DNA from 3 places in the Pseudarthrobacter sp. H2 genome. Region 3 is predicted to be linked to each of the others. Evidence: predicted binding sites of a transcription regulator. Region 3 holds the regulator's gene; each other region holds the start of a gene.
What was found. The regulator HrcA, encoded in region 3, represses chaperone genes, less so after heat shock. The targets are predictions, from matches to a motif close to TTNGCACTCGNNNNNNNCGAGTGCNAA.

Region 1 (9,636 bases), 1.7 Mb from region 3:
GAGGAGGAGATTGGCCGGCTGGCTGTGGGGGCGACGCTGATCGGGTCGTTGAGCCCGGGGCTGCGGCCTGAGTTGGTGGAGGCGTTGGCGGCGCGTCCGATCACGGCGCTGGCCCTGGATGCGGTGCCGAGGATCTCGCGGGCGCAGTCGATGGATGTGCTCAGTTCGATGGCGAACATTGCCGGGTACCGGGCCGTGATCGAGGCGGCCCATGAATTCGGGAGGTTCTTCACGGGCCAGGTGACGGCGGCGGGCAAGGTCCCGCCGGCGAAGGTCCTGGTCGCCGGGGCGGGCGTGGCCGGTCTGGCGGCGATCGGTGCCGCGAGCAGTCTCGGCGCCATTGTGCGGGCGACGGACCCGCGGCCCGAGGTGGCTGACCAGGTCAAATCCATCGGCGGAACCTACCTCAAGGTCGAGGTCGCCGAGGAGATGAAGTCCTCCGACGGGTACGCCAAGGCCACGTCCGAGGCCTATAACGCCCGCGCCGCGGAGATCTACTCCGAGCAGGCCCGGGACGTGGACATCATCATCACCACGGCCCTGATCCCGGGCCGTCCCGCGCCGAAGCTGCTCACGGCCGAGGATGTGGCCGGCATGAAGTCCGGCAGCGTGATCGTTGACATGGCCGCGGGCCAGGGCGGAAACGTGGAAGGCTCGGTCGCCGGGGAACGGGTGGTCACGGACAACGGTGTGGTGATTCTGGGCTACACGGATCTTCCGGCCCGGCTGCCGGCCCAGGCCTCCCAGCTGTACGGGACGAACATGCTGAACCTGCTCAAGCTCCTCACCAAAGACAAGGACGGGGTCCTGAGGATCGACTTCGACGACGTCGTGCAGCGCTCGGTGACGGTGGTGCGGGACGGGGAGAAGACCTGGCCGCCGCCCCCTGTCCAGGTCTCCGCCGCGCCCCCGGTGCAGACTGACGCCGCGCGTGCCGGGGAGTCCGCTGCCGGGACGGCGGCGAAGAAGACGGGACTGGGCCCTGCCGGCAAGGCCTGGCTCATTGCCGCGGGCATCGCGGTTCTTTTTGGGATCAACGCGGTAGCTCCGGCGCCGCTGCCGCAGCACTTCACCGTGCTGCTGCTCTCCATCGTTGTCGGGTTCTACGTCATCGGGAAGGTCCACCATGCCCTGCACACCCCGCTGATGTCCGTGACCAACGCCATCTCGGGCATCATCGTCGTCGGTGCGCTGCTGCAGGTCACCTCCGGGAACATCGTCATGCAGGTTCTCGCCGCCGTTGCGGTCCTGCTGGCCAGCATCAACATCTTCGGCGGCTTCGCCGTCACGCGGCGCATGCTCGCGATGTTCTCCCGCGGAAAGAGCGCCAACGGATGAGCGCCGCACACGAAGCAACCCAGATCATAGCCAGGAGTCTTACCGTGTCTGAAACCGTCTCCGGTCCGTTGACCGCAGAGTCCATCGCGGGAGCGGCCTACATCGTCGCGGCCCTGCTGTTTATCCTCAGCCTTGCCGGCCTGAGCAAACACGAGAAGGCCCGTACGGGCGTCATCTACGGCATCTCGGGCATGGTGATGGCCCTGGCGGCCACCATCTGGCTGACCCTGCAGGGCGCGTGGGGGTCAGAGCCGGCCCGCACCGGCCTGGTCCTCCTCGTGGCCGCGGTGCTGGTCGGCGGCGCCATCGGACTCTGGCGCGCCCGGGTCGTGGAAATGACCGGGATGCCGGAGCTGATCGCCCTGCTGCACAGTTTCGTTGGCCTCGCCGCAGTGCTCGTCGGCTGGAACGGCCATCTGGAGGCCCCCCATCTGCCCGAGGCCCTGAGGGCAGTCCATCATGCCGAGGTCTTCATCGGGGTCTTCATCGGAGCGGTGACCTTCACCGGCTCGATCGTGGCGTTCCTCAAACTCTCGGCCAGGATGAAGTCCTCACCGCTCATGCTGCCCGGCAAGAACGCCATCAACCTCGGCGCCCTCGCCGCGTTTGCCGCACTCACCATCTGGTACGTCAACGACTCCCAGCTGTGGCTGCTCATTGTTGTCACCGTGCTGGCCCTGGGCCTGGGCTGGCACCTGGTGGCCTCCATCGGCGGCGGCGACATGCCCGTCGTCGTCTCCATGCTCAACAGCTACTCCGGCTGGGCCGCCGCAGCCGCAGGCTTCCTGCTGAACAACGACCTGCTCATCATCACCGGCGCCCTGGTCGGCTCCTCCGGCGCCTACCTGTCCTACATCATGTGCAAGGCCATGAACCGGTCCTTCATCTCCGTAATCGCCGGCGGCTTCGGCATCGCCGCCCCCACCGCGGCGGACGCGGAGTACGGCGAGCACCGCGAAATCACCGCCCAGGCAACCGCCGAGCTGCTCTCCAACGCCTCCAGCGTCGTCATTACCCCCGGCTACGGCATGGCAGTCGCCCAGGCCCAGTACCCCGTCGCCGAACTCGCCCACAAACTGCGGGAGCGGGGAGTGGACGTCCGGTTCGGCATCCACCCCGTCGCCGGACGGTTGCCGGGCCACATGAACGTGCTCCTCGCCGAGGCGAAAGTCCCCTACGACATCGTCCTGGAAATGGACGAAATCAACGAGGACCTGAACGGGACCTCCGTCGTCCTCGTCATCGGGGCAAACGACACCGTGAACCCCTCCGCGGCCGAGGACCCGTCCAGCCCCATCGCCGGCATGCCCGTGCTCCGTGTCTGGGAGGCCGAGAACGTCGTGGTGTTCAAACGGTCCATGGCCGCCGGCTACGCCGGTGTGCAGAACCCCCTGTTCTTCCGGGAGAACTCACAGATGCTCTTCGGCGACGCCAAACAACGTGTCGAGGACATCCTCCGCGCGTTCTAACAGCCGCCCCGGGCCGGCGGTGCCGCTCCAGCGGATCACCGCCGGCCCCGGCTCCGCGACACCCTTGGAGCTTGGCGTCAGATCTTCCCGATGGGCTGTTTCTTTTCGGCCTGGAAGTCGTCTTCCACCCGGCCCGTTGCCCAGTAACCGGAGAGCGAGACCTGCCCGCGCTCCAGGCCGCGCTGGACATAGAAGACGTCCCGCAGGCCCTTCATGTAGCCGCGCTCACCGTGGGCGAAGACCTGAACCCGGCCCTCGGGCCACTCGGCGTCCCGCACGGCATTGACCAGCAGTTCGCTGGAGCCGGCCGGGACGCCGCCGCGCTTCAGCCAGACGAGTTCGACGCCGGCGGGCGCCCCGATCTGCTGGATGTCGGCGTCGCCGTCGACCTCCAGGAAGGCGAGGCCGGTGGCATCCTGCGGCAGCGACTCGATGGCTGCGCTGATGGCCGGCAGCGCGGATTCGTCGCCGGCGAACAGGTGCCAGTCCGCCGTCGGGTCCGGGTTGTAGCCGCCGCCCGGGCCGGTGAAGATGAGGCGGTCCCCGGGCCGGGCGGAGTCCGCCCAGGGGCCGGCGAGGCCTTCGTCGCCGTGGATCACGAAGTCGATCGCAAGTTCCCTGGCCGCCGCGTCGACCCAGCGGACGGTGTAGGTGCGGGTATGCGGCCACTGAGCGCGCGGCATGGATTCCCGGACGGCCCAGAGATCCAGCGGCTCCGGGTACCCGACGCCGGGCTGCGGGAACACGATCTTGACGTAGCGGTCCACGTAGCCGTTGTTGACGTAGCCGTCGAAGCCCGGGCCGCCGGCGACGATCCGGACCATGTGCGGTGAGAGTTGCTCGCGCCGCAGGACCGTGAGGTCTGTCTGCGGGCGGGAGTTGCGGCTGGCAGTGGTGGCGGCGGGGACAGAAGTCATGGACCTAAGCCTAGCGAAGCAGCTACGCAAGCGGCGGCAGTTCCCAGTCCACCGTGCCGTCGCCCTGGTCCTGGAGGAGGGCGTTGGCCCGGCTGAAGGGCCTGGAGCCGAAGAAGCCCCGCGATGCCGAGAGCGGGCTGGGGTGGGCGCTGGAGAGCACCGGGCAGGATCCCAGCAGCGGCCGGACGGAGTCGGCGTCCTTCCCCCAGAGGACCGCCACGAGGGGCGGAATGCCGCCGTCTGCGGTACGGCGGCTTGCGACAGCGCTGATGGCGGCCGCCGTGATGGCCTCCCACCCCTTCTGGCGGTGCGAGCCCGCCGCCCCGGCGCGGACGCTGAGGACCCGGTTCAACAGCAGGACCCCCTGGCCGGTCCAGCGGCTTAGATCCCCGTGGACGCGCGGCGGCAGGCCGAGATCGGCCTCGAGTTCCTTGTAGATGTTGGCGAGGCTGCGCGGGATCGGGCGGGTGGCGCCGTCCACCGCGAAGGCCAGCCCGACGGCGTGGCCCGGCGTGGGGTACGGGTCCTGGCCCACGATCAGGACACGGACGGCCTCCAGCGGCTGGCGGAATGCCCGCAGCACGTTCGACGGCGACGGCAGGACCGCGTGGCCGCCAGCAACTTCGGCGGCAAGGAAGCCCAGGACGGTACGCAGTTGCCCCTCAACCGGGGCGAGCGCCGCCGCCCAGTCGGGGGCGGCGAGCCCCGCCAAGGGCAGCTCGGCCAGCTCGGCGAACCCCAAGGGGTCTGCCGCCGGCTCCAGCTGGAACAGCGCGGCGGGCTCAGAGGGATCGGAAGCAACCACAGGCTCCATTCTCGCAGGCCGCGCAATGACAACCGTCGTAGCCGGCCCGTAACATGGAGACCGAGCTTTTTTCCAGACCAGCCAAGGAGTGACGTGGCCGAAACAGCGCAAGAGCACCTGCCGGCGTCGGAAGATACCGCCGCGGACACCGGCCCGGACGGGTCGCCCGGGGAGTCCCCGCTGAGCAGCCGGGAGCAGCAGATACTCGCCCTCGAACGGCAATGGTGGAAGTACGCCGGGGCCAAGGAACAGGCGATCCGGGAGCTCTTCGACCTCTCCGCCACCCACTACTACCAGATCCTCAACGCGCTCATCGATACCGAGGCTGCGCTGGCGCACGATCCTATGCTGGTGAAGAGATTGCGTAGACTACGTACGTCACGCCAACGTGCCCGCACTGCACGCCGTTTGGGTTCAGAGGCGTAAAACCGCGTGAAGAACAGCCGGAAATGCAGATTCCCGCGCTGAACCCGGCCGCGGTCACTTCGTAAGAAATCAGCAAGGACGTCGTTCTACCATGACCAAATATGCTCGGGATGAATTTGATCGGGTCCCGGAGACCTCCACGCGCCAGGGTGTCCACCGGGCAGTCTCCACGCCCCGGCGCCGCAGCCTGGCCCCGATTCTGGCTGCCGGCTTCGCAGCCCTGGCCATCGGGCTCGTGGCGTTCCTGATCCTGCCGAAGCTCGGCTTCGCCTCGGCCGGGGAATCCTCGGCCCTGACCGCGGAGGCGGCCGGTTCCTCCGCATCGCCGGCACCCGCCGCCCCAAGCCCAACGCCCTCCAGCGCGTACCCGGGTGCGTCCGCGGGTGCGTCCGCGGGTGCCACCAGCGAAGCGCCCGGCGGGTCGCCGTCGGCGTCCGCGCCGGCCGGGGACACCCCGGCGGCGGCCGTCCAGCCCGTGGACAAGACGCAGCCGGTGACGATCTACAACGGGACCACCACGGCAGGGCTCGCCAGCCGCGTGGGCGGCACCGTCTCGTCCGCCGGCTGGACACTGGGCCAGCTGGGCAACTGGCCCGGGGCCCGCCAGCAGACTTCGGTGATCTTCTACACCGGCAAGGCGCAACAGGGCAACGCCGAGGCCCTGGGCACACTCCTGGGCATCCCCACGATGGTGCAGTCCGCGGAATTCAACGCGCCGCTCGTCGTCGTGCTGGGGCCAGGGTTCCAGTAGTCCCTTCCGGTTACGCCTGAATAACTATTCGCCGCCGACCCGGCCCGCACCCTGCTCCCGCACGGAAGGCTGCGGATACAGTGTCTGCGGACCTTGTTTTGCATTCCGCGTTTTGCATTCTGCGTTTTGCATTCTGCGTTTTGCATTCCGCGGCGCACATCGTGGTGAGCCGTTCGCCAGCTAACTGAAAGTGTGGACACCATGGCACTGGGAACCGTGAAGTGGTTCAACGCCGAAAAAGGCTACGGCTTCATCACCGTGGACGGCTCCGGAGACGACGTCTTTGTGCACTGGTCCGCCATCGTCGGCGAAGGGTACCGCGCACTGGACGAGGGCCAGCGGGTCGAGCTTGAGGTCGGCGAGGGCGAAAAGGGCCCGCAGGCCGAAAGCGTCCGGCCCGCCTGATGTTCTTCCCCGCTGCGCATTCCCGACGCCGGGGGCGCGCCCTGCGCCTGCGCCCCGCCGCCGCGGCGGGGGCCCTGGCGGTCCTGGCGATGACCGTCCTGGCGATGACCGTCCTGGCGATGACCGGCTGCGCGTCGGGCACCGCCCGCATCACCGCGGCCGATGCCAGCGGTGACGGCACGCTGCGGGTCGGCCTCATCCTGGACAACACGGGCCGCCAAAACTTCCTGAATGCGCCGCAGCTGGCCGCGGCACGGCTCGCCATCAAGGAAATCAACGCGGCGGGCGGCCACAAGGGCAAGCCCGTGGAGCTGCTCCCCGAGACGATCAGCCAGGACACGGCCGCGCAGGCCAAGGCGCTTGTGGCGGCCGGGGCCGACGTCGTGATTGGCCCGACAGACTCCAGCCGCGCCCCCGGCGCGATCGATGTGCTGTCCCATGCCAAGGTGGCGGTGATTTCCCCGGCCAACGCGGCCAGCGGGCTCAGCAAATACAAGAGCGGCGGCTACTACTTCCGCACCGCGGCCGCCGACATCGCCCAGGCGCCGGTGCTGGTCAAGCTCGCCAGGGACGGCGGCGCCAGGACCGTCGCCGTGGTCCATGAGGAGGGCAGCTACGGCAAGGACGTGTCCGCCGCCGTTGCCGCCGCGGCCAGGCAGGCCGGACTGGACCCGGTGGCCGATGCCGAGTTCAAGCCGGGACAGGCCGGGCAGGCCGCCGCAGCCGCCAAGGCCGCGGCCCCCGACGCCGTCGTCCTCATCTCCCGCGAGGGCGCGCAGGGCGCCATCGCGGAACTGAACAACGTCGGACTGGCGGGCAGGAAGCTCATCCTCAGCGACGGCGCCGTCAACCAGTACGGTTCCGGCCTCGGCTCCCTGGCCCTCGACGGCGCCCGGGGAATCCTGCCGGGCATCTTTCCGACCGTGGACTTCCAGGCGAAGCTGGTGGCCGTCGATCCCGGCCTGAAGGACATGACCTTCGCCGCCGAGACATATGACGCCGTCAACCTGGCCGCCGTCGCGGCCGCTGCGGCCCAGGACGACGCCGGCACGTCCATCGCGGCGAGGCTCGTCGCCGTCTCCGGCGGCAGGGCAGGAGGCAGTGCGCAGGCCGCCGGCGAGGCCGTCGCCTGCCACAGCTACCAGGAATGCGCCGAGGCGATCCGCGCGGGCGGGCGCCCCGACTACGACGGCGAGTCCGGCGGGATCAACTTCGACGCCAATGGCGACGTGACCGCGGCCAACTACATGGTCTACAGCTACGGGGCGGGCAACGTGGCCACGATGAGCGGCAGCGAAACGGCCAGCAGCAGCGGCGGCTGATCGCTCGTAGCGTATTGCGACGTTGCACTGTGCCGGTACAGAGCCCGTACCGCGCCGGTTCAGGGCCGAAACGGCCGCGCCCGGCCGCCCCACTGCTTGCACTCTCCCCGGGGGAGTGCTAATTATTGACTTAGCACTCCCGAGTATTGACTGCTAAAACGACGCCCGGTTCGCCCGGTCACGAAGTGGCGCAGCCGGTCTGGGAGCGAAAGAAATACCTGGCTGGGGTGAGATCCCGGGCCCAGCGGCGTACAGAGGCCGCCGGGCAAGGATCGTCCGTCGCGGGCACCGCAGCATAGGTTCATTCTTAACGACTGTCCCGAAAGGACTACTGCCGTTATGGCCAAGATCATTGCATTTGATGAAGAGGCACGCCGCGGTCTTGAGCGGGGCCTGAACATCCTCGCCGACGCCGTCAAGGTCACCCTCGGCCCGCGTGGACGCAACGTCGTCCTCGAAAAGAAGTGGGGCGCCCCCACGATCACCAACGATGGTGTTTCCATCGCCAAGGAGATCGAGCTGGACGATCCTTTCGAGAAGATCGGCGCCGAGCTGGTCAAGGAAGTTGCCAAGAAGACGGACGACGTCGCCGGCGACGGAACCACCACCGCTACCGTGCTGGCGCAGGCCCTGGTCAAGGAAGGCCTGCGCAACGTCGCGGCCGGCGCTGATCCCCTGTCCCTCAAGCGCGGCATCGAAAAGGCTGTCGAAGCTGTCACCCGCGAACTCCTGGCTTCCGCCAAGGAAATCGAAACCAAGGAAGAGATCGCCGCTACGGCGTCCATCTCTGCCGGTGACAACGAGATTGGCGCCCTGATTGCCGAAGCCCTGGACAAGGTCGGCAAGGAAGGCGTCATCACCGTCGAGGAGTCGAACACCTTCGGCCTCGAGCTGGAGCTCACCGAAGGCATGCGCTTCGACAAGGGCTACATCTCCGCTTACTTCGTCACCGACTCAGAGCGCCAGGAAACGGTCCTTGAGGATCCGTACATCCTGATCGTCAACTCCAAGATCTCCAGCGTCAAGGAACTGGTTGCTGTCCTCGAAAAGGTCATGCAGTCTTCCAAGCCGCTGCTGATCATTGCCGAAGACATCGAGGGCGAGGCCCTGGCCACCCTGATCGTCAACAAGATCCGCGGCACCTTCAAGTCCGTTGCCGTCAAGGCTCCGGGCTTCGGCGACCGCCGCAAGGCGCAGCTCGCCGACATCGCCATCCTCACCGGTGGCCAGGTCATCTCCGAGGAAGTCGGCCTCAAGCTTGAGACCGCCGGCCTCGAACTCCTGGGACGCGCCCGCAAGGTCGTTGTCACCAAGGACGAGACCACGATCGTCGAAGGTGCAGGCGACGCCGACCAGATCGCCGGCCGCGTTTCCCAGATCCGTGCCGAGATCGAAAACTCCGATTCCGACTACGACCGCGAGAAGCTGCAGGAACGCCTGGCCAAGCTGGCCGGCGGCGTTGCAGTCATCAAGGCCGGTGCCGCAACCGAAGTTGAGCTCAAGGAACGCAAGCACCGCATTGAGGACGCCGTCCGCAACGCGAAGGCTGCCGTTGAAGAGGGCATCGTCGCCGGCGGTGGCGTTGCCCTGATCCAGGCCGGTGCCAAGGCATTCGCCAACCTGCAGCTCTCCGGCGACGAGGCAACCGGTGCGAACATCGTCCGCGTTGCCATCGACGCCCCGCTGAAGCAGATCGCCTTCAACGCCGGCCTCGAGCCCGGCGTGGTCGTCGACAAGGTCCGCGGGCTGCCTGCAGGCCACGGCCTGAACGCAGCTACCGGCGAGTACGTCGACCTGCTGGCCGCCGGCATCAACGACCCGGTCAAGGTCACCCGCTCTGCCCTGCAGAACGCGGCTTCCATCGCCGGCCTGTTCCTGACCACCGAGGCCGTTGTGGCCGACAAGCCGGAGAAGAACTCCCCGGCCATGGGTGGCGGCGACGACATGGGCGGCATGGGCGGCATGGGCGGTTTCTAACCACCCGGCTTCCAAGCCACCGAACCTGTAAGTTCGACGACGGCGGTTCCACCTTCGGGTGGGGCCGCCGTCGGCGTTTCGGAGACGTTGCTCTATCACTTTGGGTCCCTAAGAAGCCCGGATAGGAACCGGAAGTGAGAGAGCATCGCAATCTGGCAGGATGGACCAGTGACAATTACAGCAGCGGCCGACGGTTCGGCTTTAGGAAATCCCGGTCCGGCCGGAT
Region 2 (9,636 bases), 1.1 Mb from region 3:
ATGGGGGCGGTCCGGAAGCAGTTCCCCCTCGACTCCGCCGCGCCTCTTGCGCTCGCCGCGGGCGCGGACCTGCTGCTGATGCCGGCGGACGTCGCCGTGGCCCACGCCGCCATCGTCACCGCGGTCAAGAGCGGCACCCTGCCGCCGGACCGGCTGGCCGAGGCCGCGCAGCGGGTGGCCACCATGATGATCTGGCGCGGCCGGACCGGCACTCCGGCGGGAACGGCGCCGGGAAGCGGCACCGGACTGTCACGGAAAGTCTCGGAGGCTGCGATCACCGTGCTGGCCGGCCCCTGCCACGGACCCGTCGTGCCCGCCAGTGTCCGCGTGACGGGAGGCTCCGAGGAGGACCGGTCGCGGTTCACCACCGCGGCCCGTGCCGCCGGGATCAGCGTCGGCGACGGCCCGCTGGTTTCGCTGATCGGTCCCGGCGGAGCCCCGGCAGCGCCGGAGAAAACAGTACCGGACGTGGCCGTTGCGCTCGACGCGCCGTGGCCGCTCGCTGGCTCGGCTGCCCCGGCGAAGATCGCCCTGTACGGCCGCAGCCAGGGAGCCTTCGATGCGCTGGCGGCGGTGCTCGCCGGCAAGGCGACGGCCCCCGGGAAGCTGCCCGTCGCCGTCGGGCCCTATCAGCCGGGGTCGGGCTGCGGCTGAGGGCGCCGGCAAATGAGCCGTGGCTTAGCCGGCGTTCCGCCGGGCTGGCGTTTAATGGAGCTGTGCCCATTCTGAACAAAGACATGACCCTGTGCATCTCGCTCTCGGCCCGGCCGAGCAACAACGGGACGCGTTTCCACAACCACCTCTATGAACAGCTTGGCCTGAACTGGATCTACAAGGCCTTCGCACCCACGGATCTCGCGCTGGCGATCGCCGGCGTCCGCGGCCTCGGGATCCGCGGCTGCGCCGTGTCGATGCCGTACAAGGAGGACGTCATCGCCCTGGTCGACGTCCTGGACCCGTCCGCGAAGGCCATCGAGTCGGTCAACACCATCGTCAACGACGGCGGGACGCTCACCGCCTACAACACCGACTACACCGCGATCGAGCGGCTGCTGCAGCGCAACGCCGTGCCCACAACCTCGTCGGTGTGGGTGTCCGGCTCCGGCGGGATGGCCAAGGCCACGGTGGCGGCGCTGCGCGACGCCGGCTTCACGGACGTGACCGTGATCGCCCGCAACGAGGCAGCGGGGCGCGCGCTCGCCGGGCTCTACGGCTTCGCCTGGCGCGCGGAAGTTCCCGCCGCGGAGACGGAGGGCGCCGCCGACATGCTCATCAACGTCACCCCTATCGGTATGACAGGGAGCATGGCCGGCGGACCCGACGCCGATGCGCTGTCCTTCCCGCAGGCGGCGGTGGAGGCCGCCACGGTGGTGTTCGACGTCGTCGCGCTGCCGGCGGAGACGCCGCTGGTCAAGGCTGCGCGCGCGGCGGGCAAGACCGTGATCACCGGAGCCGAGGTCGCCACCATCCAGGCGCTGGAGCAGTTCGTGCTGTACACCGGGATCCGGCCCACCGACGAGCAGATCCGGGCCGCCGAGGAGTTCATGCGGGCCCAGTAGCGCGCAGGTAGCTGCGGCAACTGCAACCCGGCAGGCCGGCAGCAGCAACCCGGCGGCCCGGAGTCAGGCCGGGAGCTGGACAGGCTCCACCGCGATGGCCACCTTGTCCTCACCGATCCTGGTGAGCACCAGGGTGGCCGTCTTCTTGTTCTTCCCTGCAGTCTTCCCCGCGGGGAGCAACTGCTTGCGCAGCTCTTCCGGGGTGACCGAGGTGCCGCGTTTCTTGATGTCCAGGACGCCGATGCCGTGGTCCCTGACCCAGGCTTTGAGGGCCTTCACGTTGAGCGGCATCACCTCCAGAACCTTGTAGGCCCGGGCAAACGGGGTGTCCTGCAGCTCCGGGGCGCAGATGTAGGCGATGTGCTCATCGAGCAGGTGGCCGCCCAGCGCGAGGGCGACGTCGGCCACCAGCCCGGCGCGGATGACGGCGCCGTCGGGCTCGTACAGGTATCCCGCCACGGGGCCGACCGGGGCGACCGGCCCGCCGTCGAAGTCCTCGCCGCTGGTGAGTTCCGCCGCGCCCTGCGGGCCCAGCACCAGGGCTGCCCGCCGGATGCCGGGGCGCCGCACCGCGTTGAACCACAGCGCCACCTCGGTGACGTCCCCGCCCACCGAGACCCACTGGGCCTCGCAGCCCGCCGGCACCGAGTCGTGCGGCATGCCCGGGCCCATCTTCACACCCACGGCCAGGCCGGAGGCGGCCAGGGACTCCACGAAGGACAGCGGCGGGGAGAAGTCCTCCGGATCCCAGAGCCGCTTGGTGCCCGAAGTGGACGTGGTGCGGCGGGCCGGGTCCAGCCAGACGCCGTCGATCCCCTCCAGCGAAACGGAGGTGGCATCCGAGTGGACCACGGTGGCGTTCCGGAACGGGATCAGGTTCATGGTGGCGCACGCGGCCGTGGTTTCGTCCAGTTCCACCGCCGTGACAGTGATGTCCAGGGAGGCCAGCGCCATCGCGTCGGCGCCGAGCCCGCAGCCGAGGTCCGCCACATGGGCGATGCCCGCCTCGGCGAACCGCTGCGCATGCCGGGCCGCCACGGTGAGCCGGGTGGCCTGCTCCAGGCCGGCCCGGGTGAAGATCATCTGGCGGGCGAACTCGCCGAACTTGGCCTCGGCCCTGGTCCGGAGCCGCGACTGGGTCAGCACGGCGGAGACCAGCTCGGGGGAGTGGCCGGCCTTCCGGAGCGAGGCATTGAGCCGGAAAGCCTCGTCCTCGCGGTACGGTCCCAGCGACGCCAGCAGCTCCCACCCCTCGGGATTGAGGAGCGGGGCGATCTGATCCTGCGGTGCGTCAGCCATGGGGACAAGCGTAGTGGAGGCGCCCTCCTCCGGACGCCCGATAGTCTTGACGGCATGGAAGACAGCGGCGCGGAAGACAGTGGCACGGCAGGGAACGGCAGCAACGATCAGCGCAGCGACGGCGGGCTCGGCGGGCTGAACGGGTCCGACCAAAGCGCAGCGCGGCAGGACGCCGAAGAGGACCACCGCGGCCGCCGGGGGCTTGCCAGGTTTGCCCGACCGGCACTGATCGCCGGAAGCGTCATCGCAATCGTCTGCGTTGCACTGCTGGTCATCATCTTCTTCCTGGATTCCTTCAACGCCACCGTCTATTCGGTCGGCGGCAAGGACGTCAGGGACGCCACCGAGGAGGCCGCATCGATCCGCGGCACCTACGCCGCCGCCCGCCTCGGCGGCATCATGGGCCTGGTCATCGGCGTCGTCCTCGCGGCCGCCGGGGGGCTCATGCTGTACCGCCACCGGAATGAGCCCGGCAGGGACGACGACGAAGCCAACGGCGAGGACGTGGATTTCGAGGACCTCGCCGGGCAGTAGCACGCGCGGGCAGCCCCCTTCCGGCAGGACACGGGCGTTCATCCGGAGCGGATTTCTGGCACTCGCCTTGACCGAGTGCTAACTCCTTACATAGAGTCGTGATTAGCACTCTCCCTAGGAGGGTGCTAACACACGAAGAACTGCCCGCCAGGCTTGCTGCCGGCACCGCGACGACGGTTTGCCAGCCACGGGACCACAGTTTTACTGTCCACGAATTTGCTGACGAATAGGAGAGGTCCTTGTCGGTCTCTATTAAGCCTCTTGAGGATCGTATTGTTGTCCGCCCGCTCGAAGCCGAGCAGACCACGGCTTCCGGCCTGGTCATCCCGGACTCCGCGCAGGAAAAGCCGCAGGAAGGCGAAGTTGTTGCAGTAGGCCCCGGCCGCTTTGACGACAACGGCAACCGCGTTCCGATCGATGTCTCCACCGGCGACGTCGTCATCTACTCCAAGTACGGCGGAACTGAAGTCAAGACCGGCGGCACCGAGTACCTCGTGCTGTCCGCCCGCGACGTTCTGGCGATCGTCGTAAAGTAACTCTCCGGACCCCGCGCCGCCGATCCGTCTGATTCACGTCTGATAGGTCCGTTGCGCGGGGTTCTGTCTTGAAAGGACAAAACCATGGCAAAGCAGCTTGCGTTTAACGACGCTGCCCGCCGGTCGCTTGAAGCCGGCATCGATAAGCTCGCCAACACTGTCAAGGTGACGCTTGGCCCGCGCGGCCGCAACGTCGTGCTGGACAAGAAGTGGGGCGCACCCACGATCACCAACGACGGTGTCACGATCGCCCGTGAAGTCGAGCTGGACGACCCGTACGAGAACCTTGGCGCGCAGCTTGCCAAGGAGGTCGCCACCAAGACCAACGATGTTGCCGGTGACGGCACCACCACCGCCACCGTGCTGGCCCAGGCCCTGGTCAAGGAAGGCCTGCGCAACGTTGCTGCCGGCGCAGCCCCGGGCGAGATCAAGCGGGGCATCGAGGTCTCTGTGGAGGCCGTCGCCGCCCGCCTGCTCGAAAACGCCCGCCCGGTTGGCGGCACCCAGGTCGCCAACGTCGCCTCCATCTCCGCGCAGAGCGATGAGATCGGCGAACTGCTGGCCGAGGCATTCGGGAAGGTCGGCAAGGATGGTGTGATCACCATTGAGGAATCCTCCACCACGCAGACCGAACTGGTCCTGACCGAGGGCATGCAGTTCGACAAGGGCTACCTGTCCCCGTACTTCGTCACCGACGCCGAACGCCAGGAAGCAGTGCTCGAAGATGCCCTGATCCTGATCAACCAGGGCAAGATCTCCTCGGTCCAGGATTTCCTGCCGCTGCTGGAAAAGGCGCTGCAGAGCTCCAAGCCGCTGTTCATCATCGCCGAGGACGTCGACGGCGAGGCCCTCTCCACGCTGATCGTCAACCGCATCCGCGGCACCCTGAACGTCGTTGCCGTCAAGGCCCCGGGCTTCGGTGACCGCCGCAAGGCCATGCTGCAGGACATCGCCACCCTCACGGGTGCACAGGTTGTCTCACCGGAACTGGGCCTTAGCCTGGACACGGTAGGCCTCGAGGTGCTGGGTACCGCCCGGCGCATCACCGTCACGAAGGACAACACCACCATCGTCGACGGCGCCGGTTCGGCCGAGGATGTCGCAGCCCGGGTTTCCCAGCTGCGCGCCGAGCTGACCCGCACGGATTCCGACTGGGACAAGGAAAAGCTGCAGGAACGCCTGGCCAAGCTGGCCGGCGGCATCGGCGTGATCAAGGTCGGCGCTGCCACCGAGGTTGAGCTGAAGGAAAAGAAGCACCGCATCGAGGACGCCGTGTCCTCCACCCGCGCTGCCCTCGAAGAAGGCATCGTGGCCGGCGGCGGCGCCGCCCTCATCCACGCCCTCAAGGCGCTCGATGAGGACTCCGCCGTGCAGGCCCTCGAAGGTGACGCGGCTGCTGCTGTCGGCATCGTCCGCCGGGCACTGACCCAGCCGCTGCGCTGGATCGCCCAGAACGCCGGCTTCGACGGCTACGTCGTCGTCGCCAAGGTGGCCGAATCCGCCAACAACCAGGGCTTCAACGCCAAGACCGGCGAGTACGAAGACCTGATTGAGGCCGGCGTTATCGACCCCGTCAAGGTGACGCGTGCGGCCCTGCGCAACGCAGCGTCCATTGCGGCACTGGTCCTCACCACGGAAACCCTCGTGGTCGAGAAGCCCGCCGATGATGACGCGCACGCGGGCCACCAGCACTAAGGCGGACCACCGGCGCTAAGGCGGCCCACCGGCGCTTCCGGCGCCGGTGTTCCGGACTCCGCTTCAGGACAGGGGGCCGGACCAGCATCAGCTGGTCCGGCCCCCTGTTTTTGTGCCGGCACGGCTCCGGCGCTGGATGAGCCGGTAGAACACCAGCACCGCTGTGGCCGCGGCCACGATTCCCACCAGGTTCAGGAACAGCTGGAGGGCGGAGCCGGCCGCCTTCCCGTATTCGCCCAGGACCAGCGCCACGGCCACATAGCCGGCGGCGGGAACTGTGGTCACCGAGATGAACACGCCGATCAGCGCCGCCGAGCGCCGGCCGATCACGGAGAGCATCCCGGCGGTCCCGGCCAGCACGGCGACAATCAGGGAATACGGGCCGGGGTGGTAGATGAACTCGACGGCGGAGCCGCGCTCCAAAACGTCGGCCGGAAACAGACCCAGCGGCACCGACAGCCACGCGGCAAGGGCTGCCGCGAGCATGGCGACGGGGAAGCCGACGCCGAGGGCCAGGGCGGCGCCGCGCCCGAGCCGGCCCTGGCGCCGCACCAGCGCCACGGCCAGCGCCGCCAGCGGACCGAACTCGGGGCCCACCGCCATGGCGCCGACGATGGCGATGGGCGAGTCGGTGACGATGCCGATGGCCGCCAGCTGGGTGGCCAGCACCAGGAACGCCAGGAAGCTCCACGTCAGCCGGGAATCTTCGCCGGTCTGGCGGGACACCTCCTCCCAGATCACGGCGTCGGCGCCCTCGCCGGGAGCTGCCGCCTCTGCCTGTCCTGCGCGGGCCGAGACCACCAGCTCGGGCGTCGTGACGGAGATTGACCCCCGTTCCGGAACGCCAAGGGCCTGGAGTTCCTCCACCAGCCGCTCCACGGACTCCCGTGCGAGGAGAACCAGGATGACGTCCCCCGGAGGCATCACCGAGGCGCCCGGGGGGAGGGCCACTTCCGCGACGCCAAGCTGCCCGGAGCATTTCTCGACCACCGACCCGGACAACTCGTCCGGGACACAAATCCGCAACTGCACGATCACAAGGCGGCCTCCTCCGACTCGTAAAAGACTAGCGGTCTTCGTCGTGGGTTCGGCTCGGGTTCAGGCCCAGCCCCGGCACCGCTGGACATGCCCCGCGCCCGTGTCGGCGCATGGACATATTCCGGCTATGCCCGGTCCCGGGCGCCAAGGCTGGGCATGTCCTCCGGGTGCGAAGGGGCCTGGGGAGGTCGGGCCGGCGGCCGCGACGATTGGCCAGGAAAATTACGGCTCGGTAACATTGATGTTTTGGAAACCGGCCAGGGGGATTTTGTGTCGAACGAGCGAGCCACGGGCAGTCCGCGGACGGCGGACGCGGGCTCTCCCGCGCGCCGGACATCCGGCTACCGCCCCGAGGTCCAGGGCCTCCGCGCCCTCGCGGTCCTCATGGTGGTCACCTACCATGTGTGGCTCGGACGGGTCTCCGGGGGCGTGGACATCTTCCTGCTCATTTCGGCTTTCCTGATGACGCTCAGCTTTGCCCGGAAGGTGGAAAGCGGCAAACCCCTCCGTCTCGTGCGCCACTGGCTGCACCTGCTCAAGCGGCTGCTGCCCGCCGTCGTCGTGGTGGTCCTCGGCGTCCTCGCCGGGACCTGGGCCATCCTTCCGCAAAGCCGCTGGCCGGAGGTCCTGGACCAGGCCTGGGCCTCCCTGCTCTACCGGCAGAACTGGCTCCTCGGGGACAGCGCCGTCGAATACTACGCGCAGGACCACTCCGGTGCCAGCCCCCTGCAGCACTTCTGGTCGCTGTCCATCCAGGGGCAGGTCTTCCTGCTCTGGCCGCTCGTGTTTGCCGGCACGGCACTGCTCCGCAGCCTGCTCCGGCGCCTGCTCCGGCCCCGGAGTGTGCCGGATGCGGAAACCGGCCGCCGGCTTGACCGACTGACTGACCGGCTGCTGAACTACCGGCTGCTGCTGGCGGCCGGCTTCGGCACAATCTTCGTGGCGTCCCTCGTGTACTCCATCGACCAGACGGCCACCAACCAGGCGTACGCCTACTTCGACACGCGCGCCCGGCTCTGGGAGTTCGCCCTCGGCTCGCTGCTGGCCCTGGCCCTGCCCTACCTCAGGCCCGGCAAGATCCTGAGGGTGGCGCTGGGCTGGGCCGGGCTGGCCGCCATGCTCTCCTGCGGGCTGCTGCTGAGCGTGGACCGTTCCTTCCCCGGCTTCGTGGCGCTGTGGCCGACGCTGGCGGCGGCCGCGATCATCGTCGCCGGGCAAAGCGGCAGCCGCCTGGGCGTGGACCGCCTGCTCAGCTGGAAGCCCCTCGTTTCCCTGGGCGACAACTCCTACGCCCTCTACCTCTGGCACTGGCCATTGCTGGTCCTGGCCCTCACCGGGAAAGGGATCACCTCCCCGAGCCTGGTGCAGGGCCTCATGATTGTCGCCGCCTCGCTTGTGCTGGCCGTGCTGACCACGCGCTTCGTGGAAAAGCCGCTGCGCGAGTGGCACTGGCCGGAACGCCGCACTTGGCGCACCGCCGTCGTCATCACCGCCTGCGGCGCCCTGCTCGCGGCGCCCGTGTCCGTCTGGCAGACCCAACTGCTGGCCGAGGAGGCCGCGGCCGCGTCGCAGCCCCGGGAACTGACCCCCGGCGCCGCCGCCCTCGCGCCGGAGAATGCGGGCAAGCCGACGCCGGACGCGAAGCTCATTCCGGCTCCAGCCGCCATGAAGAACGAGTGGGCCGATATCGACGGGCTGTGCACCGGTGCCAACGTCCCCGCCGATCCCGAGCTGTCCGGCTGCCTGCAGAACAGCCCGCCGGACACCGTCACCAAGCGGATCGTGGTGCTCGGGGACTCGCATGCCCAGCAGTACATGGCAGCCCTCGGCCCGATCGCGAAGATCCACGGCTGGGAAGTCGTGACCTTACTGAAGGGCAACTGCCGGTTCGGCGGCGAGAGCCCGGACCGGGACGCCGGGTGCAACGCCTTCAATCAGGCAAGTGCCGCGTACGTCCTGGAGCACCGCCCGGACGCCGTCTTCACGGTAGCGTCGATGACCCACGTCGAGGCGCCGTTCGAAACCGAGGTGCCCGGGTACCTGGAAGGCGTCCGGCCCTTCACCGACGCCGGCATGGAAGTGGTCGGGATCCGCGACAACCCGCGCTTCACCATGAACATGCCCGAATGCGTCCAGAAGAACGGCCCGACCGCACCGGAATGCAACATGCCGCTGCAGGAGTCCCTGGCGGCTTCCTCGCCCCTGGACGGGTACCGGGGCAAGGTGGCGGGGCTGCACCTGATGGACCTGAGCGATTTCATCTGCGCGGGGGGAACATGCCCAGCGGTGGTGGGCAACGTGTACGTCTACAAGGACGACAACCACCTGACCAAGACGTATGTCCAGACCATGATTCCGATGTTCGAGCAGCGGCTGCTCGCGGCCACGGGCTGGAACTGAGCCGGGCCGCACCCGCCGGCGGCCGCGCCCGCCGCACCCGCCGGGCCGCACCCGCCAGGGCTCATGCCGTACCTCACATTGCCGCCCCGGAATATGGGGATCGCCGCCGAGGTTCTACTATTTACTCAACACTTCTGCACAGGCCATGCCCGTAATGACGGGCTGGTCATCTGCTGCAACCCCTACCCGTGAAACCCCGTAACCCAAGGTAAGAGGCGCACTCATGACCCAGCCCGAACACAACCCCTTCGGCTTCATCGGCCTGACCTATGACGACGTGCTGCTCCTGCCCGGCCACACGGAGGTGATTCCCTCCGAAGCGAACACCTCGTCCCGGATTTCCAAGCGCATCACGGTCCAGACGCCGCTGCTGTCCGCCGCGATGGACACCGTCACCGAGTCCCGGATGGCGATCGCCATGGCCCGCCAGGGCGGCCTCGGCGTCGTGCACCGCAACCTCTCCATCGCCGACCAGGCGGACCAGATCGACCGGGTCAAGCGCAGCGAATCCGGCATGATCACCAACCCGCTCACCATCGGCCCCGAGGCCACGCTGGCCGAACTGGACGAGATCT
Region 3 (9,636 bases):
GAACGCATCCAGATGATGTCCACCCGTGCCACGCACGAACTCCTCGAGATCGGTGTGAGCTCCCCGGAACCCACCCCTTCCAAGGGCCTTGGCGTCGGCGAAGTCGGCTACCTCATCACCGGTGTGAAGGACGTCCGCCTGTCCAAGGTGGGCGACACCGTCACCAACCTTGCCAAGCCGGCCACCGATTCCCTCCCCGGCTATGCGGACGCCAAGCCGATGGTCTTCTCCGGCCTGTATCCGCTGGACGGCACCGACTACCCGGTGCTCCGCGATGCGCTGGAGAAGCTGATGCTCAACGACGCCGCGCTCGTGTACGAGCCGGAGACGTCCGCCGCGCTGGGATTCGGCTTCCGCGTGGGCTTCCTGGGCCTGCTGCACCTGGAAATCACGCGTGAGCGCCTCGAACGCGAATATAACCTGGACCTGATCTCCACCGCCCCCAACGTGGAATACGAGGTGACGCTGGAGGACAAGAAGATCGTCCACGTCACGAACCCCAGCGAATACCCCACCGGCAAGATCGCTGAAGTCCGCGAGCCGATGGTGTCCGCCACCATCCTTGCGCCGAACGAGTTTGTCGGCGCCATCATGGAGCTGTGCCAGAGCCGGCGCGGCGTCATGGGCGGCATGGACTACCTCTCCGAGGACCGGGTGGAAATCCGGTACCGCCTGCCGCTGGCCGAAATCGTCTTCGATTTCTTCGACATCCTCAAGTCCAAGACCCGCGGCTACGGGTCGCTGGACTGGAAGGCCGACGGCGAGCAGGTCGCCGATCTGGTCAAGGTGGACATCATGCTCCAGGGCGAGCAGGTGGATGCCTTCTCCGCCATCACGCACCGTGACAAGGCCTACGCCTACGGCGTGATGATGACGGGCAAGCTGCGCGAACTCATTCCGCGGCAGCAGTTCGAGGTGCCCATCCAGGCCGCCATCGGCTCAAGGATCATCGCCCGCGAAAGCATCCGCGCCATCCGCAAGGACGTGCTCGCCAAGTGCTACGGCGGTGACATCACCCGGAAGCGCAAACTGCTGGAAAAGCAGAAGGAAGGCAAGAAGCGGATGAAGATGGTGGGCCGCGTCGAGGTCCCGCAGGAAGCCTTCATCGCCGCCCTCACCACGGACGAGTCCAAGGACAAGGCCAAGAAGTAGCCATGCCTAGCGTTCTTCCCTTGGGCGACCCGGCGCCGCCGGACGGGCTGCTGCCCGGCCAGGCGCTGGAGGGTGCCGCGGAACGGGCCTTCGGGCTCTACGTCCACATCCCGTTCTGTGCCGTGCGCTGCGGCTACTGCGATTTCAACACCTATACGGCCACCGAGCTGGGCGGCGGGGCATCGCAGGATGCCTACGCCACCACCGCCGTCGCGGAAGTGGACTTCGCCGCCAGGGCCCTGTTGGACTCCGGCCTGCCGGGGCGGCCGCTCGGGACCGTGTTCTTCGGCGGCGGAACGCCCACCCTGCTCCCCGCCGAGGACCTGGCCCGGATCCTGGCCGCAGCGATCGCCGCGTGGGGCCTGCAGCCCGGCGCCGAGGTCACCACGGAAGCGAACCCGGATTCCGTCACGCCCGCATCCCTGCAAATGCTGGCCGACGCCGGGTTCACCCGCGTCTCCTTCGGCATGCAGTCCGCCGTGCCCCACGTCCTGAAGGTCCTGGACCGCACCCACACCCCCAGCCGAGTGCCGCAGGCGGTGCAGTGGGCCCGGGACGCCGGCCTCGCCGTCAGCCTGGACCTGATCTACGGCACCCCGGGGGAGTCGCTGGACGACTGGCGCTGCTCGCTGGAGACCGCACTCTCCTACGGCCCGGACCACATCAGCGCCTACGCGCTGATCGTGGAGGACGGCACCAAGCTCGCCGCCCAGATCCGCCGCGGCGAAGTTCCCGGCATCGACGACGACGACCACGCGGTCAAATATGAACTCGCCGACGAACTGATCACCGCCGCCGGGCTGCGCTGGTACGAGGTCAGCAACTGGTCCCGCACGCCGGACCAGGCCTGCCGGCACAACCTCGCCTACTGGCGCGGGGACGACTGGTGGGGGATCGGCCCGGGCGCACACTCACACGTCGGCGGGGTGCGCTGGTGGAACGTCAAGCACCCGACCGCGTACGCGGGACGGCTCGGTGCGGGGGTATCGCCCGCGGCCGGACGCGAAACGCTCGACGCCGAAACCCGCAACGTGGAGCGCATCATGCTCGAAGCCCGGCTGGACTCCGGTCTGGAGATCGCCAGCCTGGGTGGACTGGGGGACACCGGGCGCCACGCCGTGGCCGGGCTCATTGCCGACGGCCTCGTGGATCCCGCCGCGGCCTTCAAGGGCCGGCTGGTCCTCACGCTCAAGGGCCGGCTGCTCGCCGACGCCGTCGTCCGCCGGATCCTGCCGGACTAGCAGCCGTCCCCCCGGCGGCCGGGGCCGCCTCCTGCCTGGTCCGGTTGCCTGAGCCCCTGCCGGAGCCGGGGCGGCCCTACTTTATCCAGCGCAGGTTGAACTCGTAGCGGTGAGGCTGGCCGCGGTTGACGTGGATGCCCGCGGCGACGGAGAAGCACGTGACGGCAATCCAGATCACGGTGGCGAGGACCGCGAAGAGGTTGCCCACCACCGGAATGAACACCAGGATGTTGGCGAGCACCGCGGCGATGGTCGGGGGCAGCGTGAAGTTGAGCGCTTCCTTGGACTCCTGCGCCGTGAAGGGCCCGCGGTCCTTGAAAATCAGGTAGATCAGCAGCGCCGGAACGCAGCCGAGGATGCCGCCGAAGTGCGCCAGCGTGGCCCACTGCCGGTCCTCGTTCGCCGTCAGTGGCAGCGCATTTGCGGGAACGCCATGGTACGGGGGCTGGCCATGGCCGGCCTGGTGGCCCGTGTGTTCGCGTGCGTTATCTGCCACGGTTGCCTCCTTCGGATTTGCGGTGATGCGTTGGTGCCTTGGACGAGACGGAGCGCGCATGGAGCGCGGCCCGTACCAAGAATACTTGCCTTGCCGTGAAAAGAAGATCAGGGCCCGCCCGGGACGGTGCACAGGCCGGGTCGCTAGGGCACGGTGAGGAAGTCGATGACCTCTTCCACCCGGCCCAGGAGGGACGGTTCCAGGTCTGCGTAGCTGCGGACGGCGCCGAGGAGCTTCTGCCAACCCAGCCCGATGTCCTCCTTGGTGCTGTGCGGCCAGCCGAAGGCCCTCAGGATGCCGGTTTTCCAGTCCATGCCGCGGGGGATCACCGGCCATTTGTCGATGCCCAGGACGGCAGGGCGGATGGCCTGCCACACGTCAACGTAGGGGTGGCCCACGATCAGCACGTTTCCGGCAGCGCCGGGGGATGCCATGACGGCGTCGGCGATCCTGGATTCCTTGGAATCCGGCACGAGGTGGTCCACCAGCACGCCGAGCCGGCGGCCCGGGCCCGGGCGGAACGCCGCCACGGCGCCCGCGAGGTCGTCAATTCCGTGCAGGGGCTCGACGACGATGCCCTCCACCCGGAGATCGTCGCCCCAGACCCTCTCGACGAGTTCGGCGTCGTGCTTGCCTTCCACCCAGATCCGGCTCGCCTTCGCCACCTGGGCGCGCTGGCCCTCCACCCGGACCGAACCCGACGCGGTACGGGCCCCGGCGGGGGCCGGGCTCTTCCGGGGTGCCGGCGGCATCAGGCGGATGGGCTGGCCGTCGAGCAGGAAACCGAAGCCGAGCTGGAAGGACCGGGACTTGCCCCGGCGGTCTTCCAGGGCCACGACATGCATCCCGCCGGACTTCTCGACGCGCGTGACGGCGCCGACCCAGCCGGTCTGCACTTCCTCGAGCACCATGCCCCGCTCCACCGGGACCTCGGGCAACTGCTTCGCGGCGGGGGCGGACAGGTCCTGGGGTCCCCAGTTCTGGTACGACATCTCTTACACACTGCCTTGCACTCGGAATGTACGGGGGTCAGGAAACGATCGGGGCCCCGCAGGGCTGTGCCCGGAAACAACTGTGCCCGGAAACAGCTGTGCCCGGAAACACGAGCCGGGAGCGGCACCTGGAGCGAATCCAATGCTAACAACGCGGCGGCTCATATTAGACTGGTTAGCACTTAGGTATGTCGAGTGCTAACCGCAGGCCGCTTTTGCCGGCCGCCAGCGGCCGGCACCGCATGCGGGACAGCCGATTGGAGGTGGAGCGTGAGCGAACCGCGCAAACTCGAAGTGCTGCGCGCCATCGTGGAGGACTACGTCCATTCCCGCGAGCCCGTTGGCTCCAAGGCACTCGTGGAACGGCACCACCTGGGCGTGTCCAGCGCCACCATCCGCAACGACATGGCGGCGCTGGAGGACGAGGGCCTGATCACGGCCCCGCACACCAGCGCCGGCCGGATCCCCACGGACAAGGGCTACCGGCTCTTCGTGGACCAGATTTCGGCGGTCAAGCCGCTTTCCGCGGCGGAACGCCGCGCGATCCAGGCTCTGCTGGAGGGTTCCGACGACCTCGACGACGTGCTGGACCGGACCGTGCGGCTGCTCGCGCAGCTGACCAACCAGGTCGCCGTCGTGCAGTATCCGCTGTTGGGCCGCGCACGGGTACGGCACATCGAATTCGTGCTGCTCGCGCCCCGGAAGGTCCTTTCGGTCCTGATCGCGGACACCGGCAAGGTGGAACAGCGCATCATCGACATCGCCCAGGATCTGCCCGACGACGCCGTCGCAGAGCTGCGGAGCCACTTCCTCGGCAGTCTTTCCGGCACCCCGCTGACCCTGATGCCGCACAACCTGCAGGCCGTCGTGGCGAGCTGCCAGCCGCTCCGGCGGCCCGCGGCCCAGTCGCTCGCCCGCGGCCTTGAAGCCCTCGCCGCCAGCAGCCGCGAAGACCGCATGGTCATGGCCGGGACAGCGAACCTTGCCCGCTCCAACGTCGATTTTCCCCTGAGCATCGGCCCCGTGCTGGAAGCGCTGGAGGAACAGGTGGTCATGCTCCGCCTGCTCAGCGAGATGGCCCAGGACCCCCGCGGCGTGACGGTGAGCATCGGGCGGGAAAACCCGTACGACGGACTCGCCGAGGCCTCCGTGGTGGCGACGGGCTACGGCCCGGATGCGACGGCCAAGGTCGGTGTTCTGGGCCCCACGCGGATGGACTATCCCACCACCATGGCGGCCGTCCGCGCGGTGGCCCGTTACCTTTCGAGGATCCTCGGACCGTGAAAAACCATTCCTGAAGCCCCGTGACAGACCGGGGACCGACCCGTGGCCGTCGCACCCGAGGCTTTTGCCCCTAACCGGCAGTACCACTTACCGGCAGTACAACGAGGAAGAGAAACGAATCTTGAGCAGCCATTACGACGTTCTTGGAGTCTCCCGCGAAGCGACGGGGGAAGAGATCAAGAAGGCTTACCGCAAGCTGGCCCGGACCCTGCACCCGGACGTGAACCCCGGGCACGACGCCTCGGACCGGTTCAAGGCCGTCACCCACGCCTACGAGGTGCTCTCCGATCCGCAGAAACGCCGAATCTACGACACCACCGGCAACGAGAACGGCACCGACAACGGCTTCGGCGGGGGCAGCTACGCCGGCCAGGGCTTCGCCTTCCAGGACATCTTCGAGACCTTCTTCGGCGCCGGCGGCCAGGCCGGGCCGGCGTCCAGGGTCCGCCGCGGCCAGGACGCCCTGATCAGCGTACGGATCGACCTCCGCGACGCCGTCTTCGGCGTCAACAAAAAGCTCGAAGTCGACACTGCCGTCACCTGCCCCACGTGCGAAGGATCCTGCTGCCGCCCGGGCAGCCGCCCGGAACGCTGCGACATCTGCGGCGGCAGCGGCCAGGTCCAGCGTGCCGTGCGCTCCATCCTCGGCCAGGTCATGACCACCGCCGCCTGCGGAAGCTGCGAGGGCTTCGGCACCGTCATCAAGGATCCCTGCAACGAGTGCAGCGGCCAGGGCCGGATCCGCAGCCGCCGCTCGCTTACCGTCAAGGTTCCGGCCGGCGTCGCCACCGGAACCCGCATCCAGCTGTCGGGCCAGGGCGAGGCGGGCCCCGCCGGCGGCCCCGCCGGCGACCTCTACGTGGAGATCCGGGTCAACAACGACCCCACCTACGTGCGCGACGGCGACGACCTGCACGCGAGCCTGAACATCCCCATGAGCGCCGCCGCCCTCGGCACCGAAGTCAGCCTCGACACATTCGACGGGCTGCAGGAGATCGACGTCAAGGCAGGGACCCAGTCGGGCGAGGTCATCACCCTGCGCGGACTCGGCGTCACCCACCTGCGCGGCTACGGCCGGGGGGACCTGAAGGTCCACCTGCAGGTGGACACCCCCACCAGGCTCGACGCCGCCCAGGAGGACCTGCTCCGGCAGCTCGCGAAGCTGCGCGGCGAACAGTTCACCGACGGCAAGCTGGCCGCGAGCGGCGGCGTCTTCGCCAAGCTGCGGGACCGGCTCGGTAACCTGTAGCGGTGAGCAACCCGGTTTTCTTCACGGCCCCTGGCACCCTCGAGGCGCAGGTCCCCGGTTCGACCTTCGTCCTTGAGGGGGCCGAGGCGCGCCACGCGGTCACGGTGAAGCGCCTCGCCGTGGGGGAGACTGTCGACATTGCCGACGGCGCGGGCAGGCGGCTCACCGGCACCGTCACCGCCGCGGCGCCCGGCGAGCTGACGGTGGAGTGCCTGGACGTCGCCGTGGAGCCCCGGCCGGCGCTCCGCCTTGTCCTCGTGCAGGCCCTCGCCAAGGGCGACCGCGACGAGCTCGCGGCGGAGACCGCCACCGAGCTCGGCATCGACGCGGTCATCCCCTGGCAGGCGGAACGCTCGATCGTGCGGTGGAAGGCCGAGCGCGCCGCGAAGGCGCACGCGAAATGGCAGTCGGTCGTCACGGCGGCCGCCAAGCAGGCGCGCCGGGCCTGGATCCCCGAGGTGCGGGCCGCCGTCGACGGCCCCGGGCTGCAGGCGGCCGTGGCCGCCGCGGACCTCGCGGTCATCCTGCACGAGGATGCCGTCCGGCCGCTGCGCCAGGTGCTCGAGGCCTGGCTGGACAGCCGGCCGGGCGGGGACAACGACGGCGGCTCGCCCGCCGGACAGCCCCGCGAGATCCTGCTGATTGTGGGCCCGGAAGGCGGCATCAGCCCGCGGGAAGTGACACGGCTGTGCGGCGCCGGCGCCGTCACGGCGCTGCTGGGCCATCATGTGCTGCGCTCATCCACCGCCGGGCCGGCCGCGACCGCGCTGGCCAGCGACATCCTCGGCCGCTGGTAACACGCTGGCAGCAGCCCGAGGCTGTTTCAAGGCCGCTCGCGGCTATCCGGCAGACGGCCGGCGGACGGCCGGCGGCTATTTGACGGTGAAGCCGCGGGTGTCGGCGGTGGGGTCCTGGGCCGGGTTTCCCGCGTCAAGCTGGGACACCCGGACCTCGTAAGTTCCAGGGCCCAGGTTCACCGGCAGGGTGAACGCGCCGGGCCGGGCCGTGTCGGCGGAGGCGCTGGCGCTGCCGTCCAGGAACGGGGTCTTGGCGTTGCCGCCATCGACGCGCAGGACCTCCCAATGCAGCTTCCCGCCCGGAACGGTGCTCCGGCCATTGATCTTGACCGCTCCGCCGTCCACGGACGTCCCCTCCTGGGGATCGATGATCCACACCGGGGCGACCATCCCCATCCGGCGGGAGGTCGGCGAACCCAGCCGGACGTGGTTGAAGGCGAGGTAGTCGGTGTGCCCGTCCACGAGCACCACCACCTGGATCTGCTGCCCGGAGTCGATGAGGCCGGCGCTGGCTCCGGCCGCCGTCGCGGTATAGACGAGCTGCTGGACGGCGCGTTCGGCCATCGCCGCGTCCACATTGGAGTTGAAGGCGTCAGCTGACACGTCCACGGTGATCACGTTCTTGCCGGAAATGGAGGTGGCCAGCTTCTTCGGGTTCTGCCACGGCGTGAAGAAGTCCGGATCCAGCGGCTTCTGGGACATCATCACCTTCAGGGCCCGGGTGACGGGGTTGTCCTGTTCCGGCACATCACGGAACTCGCGGTAGAGGAACACGCTGTCGTTGCTCCGGCCGATCCAGTAGACCGGGGCCTTGTTGGCGGCCTGGGTGGTTTCCAGCGGCGCGCTGGTGGTCGGGGCACCGGCCGACACCTCGCCGGAGATGGCCTGTGAGGGGCTGCCGGAGTTCGTGATACCCGGCTGGGGAGTGGCGACGCAGCCGGAGAGGAACAGGGCTGCGGGCAGGATGACGCCCAGCACGGCCCGACGCGTGCGCGCGCCTGCTGCCGTTTGTCCAACTCCACGCTGCCTGATGGCCGCTGTCCTTTCCTGGGGCGATTCCTGCCGTGCCCACGGCCGGGTTCCTGCGTGGGATGCCCCGGCGGCGGCCGATTTCCAGCATGGCACACCGGCGCGGACCGGCGGCCGTGTTTTCCGTCCGGGGGACCAACTGCAACGGGAACGATATGAGGCCGATACGAAGTTGATACCTAAAACGGCGGCACGCCGTGCTGGCGTAAGATGGAAGAACCCGCTGAATCCCGGAACGCAAAGGCAAGCACCGAAAAGGCAAGCCCCGTCGGACCGGACCAGTGGGCAGACCATTTCCGAACTGGAGGGGACCAGAGGCCCGCGGGCCAACATCATGACTGAAGCAACGAACGGCAAGGCCCGGATCAGCGCCGGCGGGCGCGCCGCAGGTGAATTTCCCCACTCCCTACCAGGGCTGCGGACGGAGGTGGTCCTGTTCGATGACTCCGATCAGATGGTCCAGTCCCTCGGCAGCCATGACGAGGCCTTGCGGTTCATCGAAAACCAGTTCCCGGCCGTCGACTTCCATGTCCGCGGCAACGAGCTCTCGATCAGCGGGTCCTCCGCCGACGTGCCGCGGATCATGCGCCTGCTCAACGAGGTGCGCGGCCTGGTCGCACGGGGCACCGTCATCACCCCCGCCGTGCTGCAGCAGCTCGTGTCGCTGCTGCGGAGCCAGTCCCTGCAGAACCCGGTCGAAGTCCTGACCACCAACATCCTCTCCACCCGGGGCAGGACCATCCGCCCGAAGACACTGAACCAGAAGAACTACGTGGACGCGATCGACGCCAACACGGTGATCTTCGGGATCGGCCCGGCCGGCACCGGCAAGACGTACCTGGCCATGGCCAAGGCCGTGCAGGCCCTGCAGCAGAAGGAAGTCAGCCGCATCATCCTGACCCGGCCGGCCGTCGAGGCGGGGGAGCGGCTCGGCTTCCTCCCGGGGACCCTCAGCGACAAGATCGACCCCTACCTGCGCCCGCTCTACGACGCCCTGCACGACATGATGGACCCCGAGTCGATCCCGCGCCTGATGGCCGCCGGCACCATCGAAGTCGCCCCGCTGGCCTATATGCGCGGGCGCACCCTCAACGACGCCTTCATCATCCTGGACGAGGCGCAGAACACGACGCCCGAACAGATGAAGATGTTCCTGACCCGGCTGGGCTTCGGCTCCAAGATGGTGGTCACCGGCGACGTCACCCAGGTGGACCTCCCGTTCGGCACCCGCTCGGGGCTGCGGATCGTCGAGGAGATCCTGCAGGGCATCGAAGACATCAACTTCTCGGTGCTGGATGCCTCCGACGTCGTCCGGCACCGGCTGGTGGGCGACATCGTCAATGCATACGGCATCTGGGATGAGATCCAGAGAAACCGGGTCAAGCACTCCGTGGCC

Region 1: the regulator HrcA is predicted to act here: its motif matches at 7,564-7,590, upstream of groL (chaperonin GroEL).
Region 2: the regulator HrcA is predicted to act here: its motif matches at 3,448-3,474, upstream of groES (co-chaperone GroES).

Annotation. Positions count from the first base shown of each region.
Region 1 is NZ_CP189594.1:3,404,258-3,413,893, reverse strand. It holds gene ACQCSZ_RS15925 (Re/Si-specific NAD(P)(+) transhydrogenase subunit alpha) at 1-1,338, shown strand, start outside; gene pntB (Re/Si-specific NAD(P)(+) transhydrogenase subunit beta) at 1,335-2,807, shown strand; gene ACQCSZ_RS15915 (siderophore-interacting protein) at 2,885-3,724, opposite strand; gene ACQCSZ_RS15910 (uracil-DNA glycosylase) at 3,747-4,529, opposite strand; gene ACQCSZ_RS15905 (DUF3263 domain-containing protein) at 4,623-4,955, shown strand; gene ACQCSZ_RS15900 (LytR C-terminal domain-containing protein) at 5,047-5,706, shown strand; gene ACQCSZ_RS15895 (cold-shock protein) at 5,908-6,111, shown strand; gene ACQCSZ_RS15890 (ABC transporter substrate-binding protein) at 6,111-7,433, shown strand; gene groL (chaperonin GroEL) at 7,773-9,410, shown strand; gene ACQCSZ_RS15880 (RNase H family protein) at 9,579-9,636, shown strand, end outside.
Region 2 is NZ_CP189594.1:612,856-622,491, forward strand. It holds gene ACQCSZ_RS02930 (glycoside hydrolase family 3 N-terminal domain-containing protein) at 1-654, shown strand, start outside; gene ACQCSZ_RS02935 (shikimate 5-dehydrogenase) at 717-1,559, shown strand; gene ACQCSZ_RS02940 (THUMP-like domain-containing protein) at 1,623-2,858, opposite strand; gene ACQCSZ_RS02945 (hypothetical protein) at 2,913-3,392, shown strand; gene groES (co-chaperone GroES) at 3,632-3,928, shown strand; gene groL (chaperonin GroEL) at 4,013-5,623, shown strand; gene ACQCSZ_RS02960 (DUF389 domain-containing protein) at 5,711-6,661, opposite strand; gene ACQCSZ_RS02965 (acyltransferase family protein) at 6,932-9,061, shown strand; gene guaB (IMP dehydrogenase) at 9,285-9,636, shown strand, end outside.
Region 3 is NZ_CP189594.1:1,704,912-1,714,547, forward strand. It holds gene lepA (translation elongation factor 4) at 1-1,152, shown strand, start outside; gene hemW (radical SAM family heme chaperone HemW) at 1,155-2,393, shown strand; gene ACQCSZ_RS08055 (DUF4870 domain-containing protein) at 2,470-2,889, opposite strand; gene ACQCSZ_RS08060 (DUF3097 domain-containing protein) at 3,033-3,881, opposite strand; gene hrcA (heat-inducible transcriptional repressor HrcA) at 4,152-5,165, shown strand; gene dnaJ (molecular chaperone DnaJ) at 5,287-6,414, shown strand; gene ACQCSZ_RS08075 (16S rRNA (uracil(1498)-N(3))-methyltransferase) at 6,417-7,211, shown strand; gene ACQCSZ_RS08080 (GerMN domain-containing protein) at 7,287-8,189, opposite strand; gene ACQCSZ_RS08085 (PhoH family protein) at 8,575-9,636, shown strand, end outside.